Regions from separate parts of the Lysinibacillus sp. CNPSo 3705 genome, predicted to be linked through region 2. Evidence: riboswitches for the same ligand, from Rfam matches in the RefSeq annotation. Region 2 holds a riboswitch; each other region holds the start of a gene.
The links. A riboswitch is a leader RNA that binds a small molecule or an ion and turns the genes downstream of it on or off. The one in region 2 is predicted to bind thiamine pyrophosphate.
Positions count from the first base shown of each region.

Region 1: another riboswitch for thiamine pyrophosphate. It lies ahead of thiM (hydroxyethylthiazole kinase); the one in region 2 lies ahead of PVA17_RS02720 (ABC transporter substrate-binding protein).
Region 3: another riboswitch for thiamine pyrophosphate. It lies ahead of thiC (phosphomethylpyrimidine synthase ThiC); the one in region 2 lies ahead of PVA17_RS02720 (ABC transporter substrate-binding protein).
Region 4: another riboswitch for thiamine pyrophosphate. It lies ahead of tenI (thiazole tautomerase TenI); the one in region 2 lies ahead of PVA17_RS02720 (ABC transporter substrate-binding protein).

Region 1 is NZ_JAQZSD010000045.1:22,713-25,929, forward strand. It holds gene mbcS (acyl-CoA synthetase MbcS) at 1-1,305, opposite strand, end outside; TPP riboswitch at 1,531-1,629, shown strand; gene thiM (hydroxyethylthiazole kinase) at 1,719-2,474, shown strand; gene thiD (bifunctional hydroxymethylpyrimidine kinase/phosphomethylpyrimidine kinase) at 2,474-3,217, shown strand, end outside.
Region 2 is NZ_JAQZSD010000004.1:83,499-86,715, forward strand. It holds gene parC (DNA topoisomerase IV subunit A) at 1-1,415, shown strand, start outside; TPP riboswitch at 1,736-1,845, shown strand; gene PVA17_RS02720 (ABC transporter substrate-binding protein) at 1,997-2,992, shown strand; gene PVA17_RS02725 (thiamine-binding protein) at 2,994-3,217, shown strand, end outside.
Region 3 is NZ_JAQZSD010000021.1:43,123-46,339, forward strand. It holds gene PVA17_RS11240 (AEC family transporter) at 1-841, shown strand, start outside; TPP riboswitch at 1,188-1,302, shown strand; gene thiC (phosphomethylpyrimidine synthase ThiC) at 1,434-3,212, shown strand.
Region 4 is NZ_JAQZSD010000014.1:56,286-59,502, reverse strand. It holds gene PVA17_RS08385 (TetR/AcrR family transcriptional regulator) at 1-489, opposite strand, end outside; TPP riboswitch at 1,304-1,411, shown strand; gene tenI (thiazole tautomerase TenI) at 1,501-2,127, shown strand; gene thiO (glycine oxidase ThiO) at 2,131-3,217, shown strand, end outside.

The DNA.
Region 1 (3,217 bases), on a different contig from region 2:
TTCTACCTCAAATGGACCTATCGTATACCCAGACGAAATAATGACATCATCTCCACGTCCTTCAAACCAAAAATAGCCATCTTCATCTTTATATGCACGATCTCCTGTAATATACCATTCGCCCCTGAATTGTAAATTTGTACGTTCTGGATCGTTTAAATATTTCTTAAATAACGCGGGTGATTCACAATGCACAGCAATATCTCCTACTTCTCCAATTACAGTAGGATTTCCAAAATCATTAATAATTTCAACCGTATTACCTGGAGTAGGTCTGCCCATTGAGCCCATTCTAGCCTCCATCCCTACCATTGTTCCAACAAGTAATGTATTCTCTGTTTGTCCATAACCATCACGTACTTGTACATTAAAGACGTCGGAAAATACTTTTATCACTTCACTATTTAAAGGTTCACCGGCTGACACAGCCTGACGTATCGTACTTAAATTGAAGTCTTGCAAATTTTCAAGTCCTGCCATAAATCTGTATTCGGTCGGTGTGCAACACAGAATATTAATATTGAATTTCTCAAGCAATGAAAGGTAGGTTGCCGCATCGAAGTGACCTTTGTAAACAAATGCTGTCGCTCCACTTCCTAAAGTAGCAAGGAACGGACTCCATATCCATTTTTGCCAACCTGGTGCTGCGGTAGCCCAAACAATGTCACCTTCTTGTACACCTAACCAATTTGGTGCAGTAGTTCGCAAATGCGCATAACCCCAGCTATGTGTATGAACCGCTGCCTTTGGATTGCCTGTTGTACCACTCGTATAAGCTAAAAATGCAATGTCTGTACTCTTAGTCGGTGTAGAACTTATGTAAGTCGTCGGTTGATTTTGCATCTTTTCAAGCAATGGCTGCCAAGGTTCCTGTGCTTGACCAATAACAAACTGCTGTATTTCTTGTAAATTTCCAACATTATCAAATTGTTCAATATAAGGTTCAAATGCAACAACGCCTTTTGCATTGGCATGATTGATTCGATATTCAATATCCTTCGTTCTTAGCATTTCTGAGCTAGGTATAATCGTTAAGCCTGCCTTTAAGGCAGCAATATAAACGATATACGCTTCAACTGATCTTGGCACCATAACCAACATAACATCACCTTTTTTTAAACCTTGAGTTGTAAATACATGTGCTGCCTGATTTGCCTTTTCAAGTAAAGCTCGATATGTTAAGTATTGAATTTCCTCATCTTCGTTATAAACTAATAATGCATTTTTAGTAGAATCCTGTGCATATTTTTCAATTTCATCTGAAATGTTATACCATTCTGGTGCGATTAAATCTTCTCTTTTCATGGCAAATGCCCCCTTTTGTACGCTCATTATAAAACTCAATTTTTATCATTTTCAATGGAATTCACTCCAATTCATTAAAGTCGTGACATCTATCATGCTCTGCTATATGGCATCAGTCACGTATTAGTACTATCAATTTTTGACATAGCATTAGTGCTGTTTTCGCGAAGAAAAAAGACCTATTGAACACGAATGAATAATATGGTACATTTTGGTCAACTAAAAGCATGATTGCAGGGGGACTCAATTAGAGTTGAGAAGGTAAAACCTGACCCTTTGAACCTGTTAGTTAATACTGACGTAGGGAGCAATTCACATCTATTTACTGATGAAAGGCTCTTTTGCGTGTTTTTTTCTACACGAAAAAGAGCCTTTTTTGCACGCTTACGTCCATCCAACAAGGAGGACTAAAAATGTTATTTCATACTATCCGTAAACAAAATCCATTAATTCATTGCATTACTAATTATGTTGTAGCTAATTTCCAAGCAAATGGCTTATTAGCTATAGGCGCTTCACCAGTTATGGCAGATGACAGTCGTGAAGTTGAAGAAATGGTCGCAATTGCCTCAGGCTTATTAATAAATATCGGTACCCTTAATGAGCGAATGAAAGAATCAATGTTACTTGCAGGAAAAAAAGCAAATGCTCTTGGCATTCCCGTTGTTTTAGATCCTGTTGCTGCAGGTGCAACAACTTACCGGAAGCAAACGGTACAACAATTACTCAAGGAAATAAATTTTGCTGCTATTCGTTGTAATGTCGGAGAGCTTGCAGCAATAGCCAATATAGAATGGCAACAAAAAGGCGTAGATAGTGGTAGTGGTTCAATTTCTTTAGAAGTTGAGGCACAAAAAGTAGCTCAGCTTTACAATTGTATTGTAATTGTGACCGGTGAAAAGGATTTTATTACTGATGGCGAACATCAGCAATGGATTACAGGTGGAAATTCACAAATGACAGAAGTCACTGGAACAGGTTGCTTATTGAGTGCCATTTGTTGTGCTTCCTATCTTGTAGGACATAAGCCATTTGACCAATTAATAGAAACATTATCGCTTTATAAAAAAGTGGCAGAGCAAGCTGCTTCTTCCTCCCCAGCTATTGGCGATTTTCAAATTGCAGTATTGAACGAACTACACCGCCTCTCCAAGGGTGGTGAACAATGATGCATATTGTCACGACAATTGCTGGTTCTGATAGTGGTGGCGGCGCAGGGATACAGGCTGATTTAAAAACATTCCAGGAATTAAAGGTATTTGGAACGTCTGTTATTACAGCTTTAACCGCCCAGAATACACTCGGGGTATCGGATGTCTTACCAATTGAAGTTAGTTTTGTCGAAAAACAACTTCAAGCGCTTATCGAGGATTTTCCAATAAGTGCTATTAAAACCGGAATGCTGTTTTCCTCGGAAATTATTCAATCAATTGCACGGATTTTAACTGCAATAAATAGTCCGCTTATAGTAGATCCTGTCATGATTGCAAAAGGTGGCGAAAGCTTATTACAGCAAGAAGCAATTGAGGCATTACGCAGTTATTTGCTACCTATAGCAACAGTGGTCACACCGAACATTCCAGAGGCGGAAACCCTTTCTGGAAGGAAAATCACTTCTTTAACAGATATTAAAGAAGCAGCTAACGTCTTATTACAAATAGGCATTCAATGCGTCATTATTAAAGGCGGTCATTTAGAGGATAAACGTTATGCTACTGATTATGTATTTTTCCAAGATGGTCGGTCATTTTCCATGCAGTCCACTCGTATTGCAACGAAAAACACGCATGGTACAGGCTGTACGTTTTCCGCTGCATTAACTGCTTTTCTTGGTCGTGGACTATCTTTAGAAAATGCGATTGAGGAGGCTAAAAAATTTATTCAATTAGCAATAACTCATGATTTATCTATT
Region 2 (3,217 bases):
CGACAATGATGACATTACCATTGTTACTGGATTCTTATATTGCCCATCAAAAGGAAGTCGTGACGAACCGCTCCATTTATGATTTGCAAAAGGCAAAAGATCGTTCGCATATTGTTGATGGCTTGATCAAGGCACTGTCCATTTTAGATGAAGTCATTGCAACCATTCGTTCTTCTAATGATAAACGAGATGCGAAAACGAATTTACAGGAGAAGTTTGACTTTACCGAAGTGCAATCAGAGGCAATCGTTAGCCTGCAATTATACCGTTTAACAAATACAGATATTACCGAATTACGAGCTGAACAGGAAGAATTAAATAAATTGATTGCTAAGCTTGAAGGTATTCTTAATAGTGAAGCAAAGCTTGTACGTGTTATTAAACAGGAACTACTTGACATTAAAAAACGCTTTGCAGAGCCTCGTCGTTCAAAAATCGAACAAGAAATTGAAGAAATCAAAATTACGTTAGATGTCCTTGTCCCAAGTGAAGAGGTTGTAGTGACGGTCACAAAGGATGGCTATATTAAGCGTACATCTACACGTTCACATGCAGCTTCGAATGGTCAGGATTTTGCGATGAAGGATTCCGATTATTTATTATATGAAGCAAATTTAAATACACAGCATCATCTACTGTTATTCACAAATCGAGGCAATTATATTTATCAACCTGTCCATGAACTACCTGATATTCGCTGGAAAGATCTTGGTCAGCATATTTCAAGTATTGTACCGACAGGGGAAGATGAATCTATTATTGCTGTATACGGTTTTGAAACATTCGAACAAGCAAATACGTATATTTTAACAGCTACGAAAGATGGACAAATTAAACGCTCACCTTTAGCTGATTATGCTGTTACACGTTATTCAAAGCCGATCAAAACGATGAATGTTAAGTCTGGCGATGAAATGATTTTTGCAGACATCGTGACAGACGAAGCAGAATTAATGTTAACGACAGATACTGCCTATGCTATTCGTTTCCCAATAGAGGAATTGCCAGTAACGGGTGTTAAAACAGGCGGTGTGAAAGGGATTACGCTGAAAGACGGCGAAGCATTAGTTGGCATCAATGTTTTACCGCCAAATGCCACGGCATATGTTGCAATTGTGACACATCGCGGTGCGGTGAAAAAAATGAATGTTGCTGAGGTAGAGATGACGAGTCGTGCAAAACGCGGCTTAAAAGTGTTAACAGAATTAAAAGCGAACCCACATCGTATCGTGGCTGTAGTAAAGGTTACAGATGAGGAACAACTAACAATCGAGACGGAAAAGGGTGTGCAAGAGATTCTTGATGTACAAGCATTAACTCGTGCAGATCGCCACTCCAACGGTTCCTTTAAAGTAGACATTGCTACTGACGGTGCCATTTCACATGTCTTCACGATCAAAAAAGAAGAGAAATAAGTTTTAGTTTTCTAGCCCAGTTCCTTGTGAGAGCTGGGCTTTTTTTACCTAATTGAAACTATTGAGCTCGGATTGTATGATGCGCTTTATATAATGATAAAGTCGGTTGAAATTAGGGTTGGTCGATGCTCAATTAATTGCGTCGTTTAGAATGCTAGATCTTTTTTTTGCTATTTTTCATCATTTAGGTGATTTTTACAAAGAAAAGGACGGAATTGAAGAGATAGAGCTTTAAAATTATATGAGCAGTGCTTTTACGCAAATAGATCCTTGTCATTTCCGGATAGATATGGGTATAATAATCACGAAAAGTTCATATGGAAAGAATGTAGGGGGGCTGGTGTTGCCAGCTGAGATTGTGTCCGATAGACACTGACCCTTTGAACCTGATTTGGCTCGTACCAGCGTAGGGAACATCTATTCAAAAAGAAAATTTTTGATATTGATAGTAAAACGTCTGGGAGGAATCCTAGGCGTTTTTTGTTTTCAGATTTTTGTTGTATACACAGACCGTGAACGCTTTCTTCTGGTAAAAACATTCATTCATGAACATTTCACACTACTTACTTGGAGGATTAAGCATGAAAAAATGGTTATTGGTCCTAATGGCTGCACTTTTCACATTAGTGGGCTGTAGCGAAAAAGAGGTTAAAAAGGATGCTAAAGGATTAACAAAAGTATCGGTTGTTCTAGATTGGACACCGAACACAAATCATACCGGTTTATATGTAGCGGAAAAACTTGGCTTCTTTAAGGAACAGGGTTTAGATGTAGATATAATATTACCCGGCGAAGCGGGAGCAGATCAGCTTGTGGCGTCTGGCAAGGCTCAGTTTGGCGTAAGTTATCAGGAAGGGATTACACAGGCACGTGTACAAGATGTACCTTTAGTATCGATCGCGGCGATTATTCAACATAATACTTCTGGCTTCGCATCCATTGCATCAAAAGGCATTACGTCACCAAAGGATTTTGAAGGTAAAACATACGGTGGCTGGGGGGCACCACTTGAAAAGGCTGTACTGCAATCACTAATGCAAACAAAAAATGCAGATATTAATAAATTAGATATTGTCAATGCAGGCGATATAGATTTCTTCACAATGATGAAAAAAGATATTGATTTTGCGTGGATTTATTATGCATGGACAGGTATTGAAGCAGAGCTGCGTGGCGAAAAACTAAACATGCTATATTTAACTGATTATAGTGATCAGTTAGATTACTACACACCTGTACTTGCTACAAATGAAAAAATGATTAAGGATGATCCTGAGACGGTAAAAGCATTTGTCGCTGCTGCAGCAAAAGGCTATGAATATGCAATCAATCATCCAACTGAAGCAGCTGTTATTTTACTAGAAGCGGTACCTGATTTAGATAAAAACCTTGTGCATAAAAGTCAGGAATGGCTAGCAGATAAGTATCAAGGCGACGCAGCACAATGGGGCGAGCAAAAGCTAGCTGTCTGGGAAAATTACGCGAAATGGATGGCGGACAATAAAGTTTTAGAGGGCGAATTTAACGCAAAACAAGCATTTACAAACGACTTTTTACCGAAAAAGGAGACAAAGTAATATGGCAAACTCATTAATAAGTGTACAAATTATCCCGAAAACTAAAAAATATGAAGATGTGATCCCGTTTGTCGATGCAGCGATTGCGGTTATCGACGCATCAGGGGTGAAATATGAAGTTCATCCATTAGAAACGACCATGGAAGGTGAGCTAACGACTTTACTACAAATTATTGAAAAAATGAATGACAAGATGATTGAGCTTGGCGCTATTAATGTCATTAC
Region 3 (3,217 bases), on a different contig from region 2:
CTTTAATTTAAAGGCGTTATCTCAACTTATTACATATTGCTTCATGCCAGCAGCAGTTTTTGTGAATATATATGAAACGAGTATAGAGCTGTCTGTGCTTGGGGAAGTTGCGTTATTTATTCTACTCTTTATCGGAAGCCAAATGGTGCTTAGTCATTTTCTTGCAAAGGGACTAGGCTTAGTAAAAACAGAGGCTGCGGTGTTTAAAAATAGTGTTGTCCTCATTAATTCGGGAAACTATGGAATTCCAGTTGCACAAATGATTTTTGTGACTCAGCCGATTGGCGTGGCGATTCAGGTCATTCTCGTTATATTTCAAAATATGACGACCTATACTTACGGCTTGTACAATTTAATTTCTTCAACAAAATCGGGCATGTCTATTGTGAAAGACTTCCTCAAAATGCCCATTATTCATGCACTTATTATTGGTGTTGCAATGAACTATTTTACTATTACTATTCCGCAGTTTGTAAGAATTCCGATAGACCATGTGGCGGATAGCTTTATCGCTGTAGCATTAATAACTTTAGGGGCTCAACTATCGCAACTTGAAATCAAATCCATGTTCAATAAAATAGTATTCATTAGCTGTTTTACACGACTAGTCATAGGGCCAGCCGTGGCATTGCTAATTATTTTTGCGCTTGGTCTTGATGGTGTCGTGGCACAGTCACTTTTTATAGCTAGTTCGTTCCCGACATCGCGAAATAGTTCTAGTCTTGCATTAGAATATGACGTAGAATCGGCAACTGCTGCACAAACAGTTTTATTTTCAACGATTGTGAGCTGTATTACAGTGACAATCGTGATTTATGTAGCGGAACTGTTGTTTACCTAACAGTTGGGTGCCATATAAAAAGATAGGGTGGAAAGCTTTTCAGGAGTTAGGAGCTTTTTTTCTGAATTAAAAGCTAGTGATTTATATTTGTTAAAACAAGATATAAGTTGATTGGAGTGGAGGCTGGGCGACTCCTTGGGGATTAGCGTCACAGATGAGACCCTGCAGCGAAGCGAAGCGGCTCATCGGACGCCCCCAGGAAGCTTTGCTCTGTGCGAAAGCGAAGCGGCAGCAAAAAAGCGTCCAGCCGGAACGGAAATCAACCACACGTTATGATGATAAGCAAAAAAAACAAATGAAGCTTCCATCTCTTAACAATATCTGCTACACTAGCATCAAACTTAATAGCATTAACTAGGGGAGTCTGATGAGTCAGGCTGAGAGGGAAACGCATAGAGGTTTCTTGACCCTTTGGACCTGATCTGGCTCATACCAGCGTGGGAAAGTTAACCATTATTGCACTCAATGTATTTGCAATAACTATACCTTTACATTCTTAGCCGGATCCAAAATTTTTTGGATTCGGCTTTTGTCTTTATTGGGGTGAGCTAGATTCGGTCCTTGTAAAAATATAAAAGGGAGCGAAGTAGTTATGACAACAGTTAGCGACAAGAATATTACAATTATGTCTAGTTTTGAAGGAAGTAAAAAAGTTTACGTAGAAGGTTCTCGACCAGATATTTTAGTGCCAATGCGTGAAATTGCTCTAAGTCCAACGACAGGAAGCTTTGGGGAGGAGGAAAATGCACCAGTACGTGTTTATGATACGAGCGGCCCGTACACGGATCCTGCGTATAAGGTGGATATTACGAAAGGATTACCAGCTTTACGTAGTGCATGGATCAAAGAACGAGGTGACGTTGAAGAATACGAAGGGCGTACTATCAAGCCAGAAGATAATGGATTCCGCAAAGCTGATGATCCACGAATGAATGAAAATGTTTTTCCGAATTTATCTAGAAAGCCTTTGCGTGCGAAGAAAGGTAAAAATGTAACGCAGCTTCACTATGCACGAAAGGGAATTATTACTCCAGAAATGGAATTTGTAGCGATACGCGAAAATATGGACCCAGAATTTGTGCGCTCAGAGATCGCGGCGGGACGTGCTATTTTGCCATCTAATATTAATCACCCTGAGGCAGAGCCGATGATTATTGGACGTAACTTCCACGTAAAAATAAACGCCAATATTGGAAATTCAGCGGTGTCATCCTCTATTGCAGAAGAGGTAGAAAAAATGACGTGGGCTACACGCTGGGGTGCTGATAACATTATGGATTTATCTACTGGTAAGCATATCCATACGACACGTGAATGGATTATTCGTAACGCCGCGGTGCCAGTGGGAACGGTGCCGATTTACCAAGCGCTAGAAAAAGTAAATGGAGTGGCAGAGGATTTAACGTGGGAGGTGTATCGTGACACGTTAATCGAACAGGCTGAGCAAGGTGTTGATTACTTCACGATTCATGCAGGGGTATTGCTACGCTATGTACCATTAACGGCTAATCGTGTAACAGGCATAGTGTCTCGAGGAGGCTCGATTATGGCGCAGTGGTGTTTATATCACCATCAAGAGAGCTTCTTATATACTCATTTTGAAGAAATCTGCGAAATTATGAAAACCTATGATGTTGCCTTCTCTTTAGGTGATGGTTTACGTCCTGGTTCTATTGCAGATGCAAATGATGAGGCTCAATTTGCGGAGCTAGAAACGCTAGGGGAATTAACGCAAATTGCCTGGGAGCATGATGTACAGGTGATGGTAGAAGGACCAGGGCATGTACCAATGCATCTTATTAAAGAAAATATGGATAAACAGTTAGAGGTTTGTAAGGAAGCTCCTTTCTATACTTTAGGGCCGCTGACAACAGATATTGCCCCTGGTTACGACCATATTACATCGGCTATTGGTGCTGCAATGATAGGGTGGTATGGTACGGCAATGCTCTGTTATGTGACGCCAAAAGAGCATCTCGGCCTACCAAATCGTGACGATGTTCGTGTAGGGGTTATTACGTATAAAATTGCTGCACATGCTGCCGATTTAGCGAAAGGGCATCCGGGAGCACAGCAGCGTGACGATGCGCTATCTAAGGCACGATTTGAATTCCGCTGGCGCGATCAATTCAATCTTTCGTTAGATCCAGAGCGTGCAGTTGAATACCATGATGAAACATTGCCTGCAGAAGGGGCAAAGACTGCGCACTTTTGTTCAATGTGTGGACCTAAGTTTTGTAGTATGAGAATCTCACAGGATATTCGTAATTATGCAAAAGAGAATGACTTAAATACGACTGAAGCAATCCACAAAGGTATGAAGGAGAAGGCAGAGGAATTTAAACAGGCTGGCAGTCAAATTTATCAATAATTAGT
Region 4 (3,217 bases), on a different contig from region 2:
CCTCGCAATTGAATCAGTAGATTGTTGAGGTCTAAATTCTCCTTTTCGCATTCCTTCTTTCAATACTTCTTCTATTGCTTCAGTAGTTCGATTATAGCGTTCAGAAATGTAAGGGAAATTATCTTTATTATTTACGTATTTATATGATAAAAAGAATTCCGCCTTTGCAAAGAGCAATGTTTGGTCAATTGCCTCAATATAAATTTGCTGTTCTTCAATCCAGTTTTTTATTTGTGGCCAAAGTAGGCCTTCATCAGATGGCACAAAATATTGAATGTCTTTCTGGTCATCATATTTTAAAACTTCGATAAAGACATGATTAATATTATCGAAATAGCTATACAATGCACCTCTGGATATTCCAGCTTCGTCCATAATATCTTGCATAGTTGTGCGAACAAAACCTTTCTCGATAAACACCTTCTTAGCCGCTTCTATCAGTTCTTTCTCTCGTTCTTTTTTATATTCTTCACTAACTTTTGGAGCCATAAGCCACCTCCTTAATGAGTGACAAAACGCACATAAAAAACTATACATCGTTGTCGTTTATATTTTAGATTATACCGACACTAGTGTATAGTTTCAACCTTTTATAACATGGATAATGTCTTAAAAAATTCACATTCTACTATATAAGAATGTGATGAGTCAGCATTTAAGAAAGCAATCCGACTAAGTATTTCACAAGTAGAAGAAAAGAAAATAGAACTTGGTATTCAACAATTAGCAGCTTGTATAATCGAAATGTATAAGAAAACTAAAGATTATCCGATATCATTTAAGCCTTATCTTTAAATATTAATATTTGAGACTGCTAGAAATCTATATAGTTACCAAGTATTCGTTATATCTTTGGGAACAGATAAACCTTCAGCTAATTTTGCCTGTATAGTTTCAAAGCATTTTAAACAATCCTGTTTTTTATTTTGCTCAATTAAAAATTCTAACAGTAGAAACATATACTGTTCATTGAATTCATCTAGCTCTAGCAACTTTTGTAAGCAATTATATTTCAAAAGCGAATTAACAAAGTTTATACTTACAACATACTCTTCAAGCGCACAATACTCTTTGCTTTAAGCGGAGTCTTATTTGAATAGCCCATGAATATTCTTACTCCGCTAAAAAATCACCTTCATAGCAATTTAGTAATTGCTGAATTGACGTCTCATCTTGATTCTCCCGTTCTGTAAATTCATTTTTCCCCCAGCCAAATAAATGGAACCCCTAGTAATCTATTCATAATGATTGACATCTTCATGAATAGTGCTAATATTGGAAATAAATTAAATAAAATAAATAACTTATCCGCTAGGGGTGCCTTTGTAAAGGCTGAGATTGAAGTGTGACTTCGGGACTCTATGAACCTGACCTGGTTAATACCAGCGTAGGGAAGTGGTATACGGAAATCTGTCCTTTTCATCTCCAGCCACTTTCTTTACCAAAAAGAAAGTGGCTTTTTTGCATCCTACATTTGGAAGGCGGGTAAGTCTTAAAGAGGTGACCCCCATTACTCTATTATCAAAAGCGATTCATCTCATTTCTAATGGAAAAATGCCAATGGAACAACTAAGTGAAATTTTAGCAGACATCCATCCATATGCCGACGCTATCCATTTGCGTGAAAAACAAATGACGGCAAAAGAATTATATGAAGCTGTCAACCTGCTTTCCCGAGTTGGCGTTCCGTTATCCAAAATAATCATTAATGACCGGGTGGATGTTGCCGTTATTACAGGTGCGGAAGGAGTCCAACTAGCCTATCATAGTTTAAATGCATCTATGATTAAAGCCAACTTTCCTCAATTGACGGTTGGCTGTTCCATTCACTCGGTCGAAGAAGGAAAAAAGGTTCAACGCTTGGGAGCCGACTATGTGATATATGGTCATATTTTTTCTACCCAATCAAAGCCAGGATTGAAACCAAGGGGTTTAGAGGAATTAAAAAAACTTACTGGTTCACTAGATATTCCTGTTATTGCAATCGGCGGTATTGCTCCTGAAAATACTAAACAGGTAATAAACAGCGGGGCCGACGGTATTGCTGTGATGTCAGGCGTTTTAAACTCCGATGATCCTCTATCTGCAATAAAAGTCTATCAAAAAGAAGTTAAAATGGAGATGTGATGAGTGAAAAATACATTTGATGTTGCCATTATCGGTGGAGGAATTAATGGCTCTTCCATTGCCTATCAACTTTCTAAACTAGGAAAAAAAGTCGTCATTCTTGAAAAAGGAACTTTGGCCAACGAAGCCTCCAGTGCAGCAGCAGGTATGCTGGCAGCACAGGCGGAAATGGAACACGACGGTCCATTTTTCCAATTGGCATTAAAAAGCCAGGCGATGTTCCCCTCCATCACTAATGAATTACTGACATATACGGGGATCGATATCGAATTTGTGAATAAAGGCATGTTAAAAATTGCAGAAACGGAAGAATTAGCTACAGCGTTAAAAAGTCAGGTATTGTTCCAGCAGAACTGGGATTCCGGCATCCAATGGCTCGATGCAACACTAGTAAGAGAAATGGAACCTGCATTAGCACCAACTGTTGCCGGTGCGATGTTCCTTCCAAATGACGGCCATGTGCAGCCTGCAAAATTATCACTTGCCTTCGCAAAAGCTGCAGAGCATTTTGGTACAGAAATCCGCGAAAATACAGAGGTCCTTTCTTTTATTTATGAAAACGGCGTTGTCAAAGGAGTAAACACACCAGCGGGAGCCTTCTATTGTGAACAGGTCGTTGTCGCTACCGGCGCCTGGGCTGCCGATTTAATGAAAAATACGGGAATCAACTTGACCGTTTATCCTGTGAAAGGAGAATGTTTTTCTGTAAAGCCGAATAAGCCGATCGTTCACAGGTCAATTTTTTCAGATAAACGCTGTTATTTTGTTCCTAAGCGAAATGGCGAAATTTACATTGGGGCCACAGTCGTGGAAAATACGTTTAATAAACAAGTAACAGCTGGAGGAATTGCTACCTTGATTGAACAAGCCGTAAAGCTGATTCCCCAGCTGAAAGATGCCCCGTGGGAACGGGTGTGGGCAGGAATTAGGCCGCAGACAGCTGATGGGATTCCCTATATTGGCGAGCATCCTACTATTAAGGGGCTATTTGTAGCTGCCGGACACTATCGAAACGGAATTCTATTAAGCCCACTTACTGGCAAACTCACAGCCCAGTTGCTTACAGGTCAAGTGGAAGATGAACAGTTTC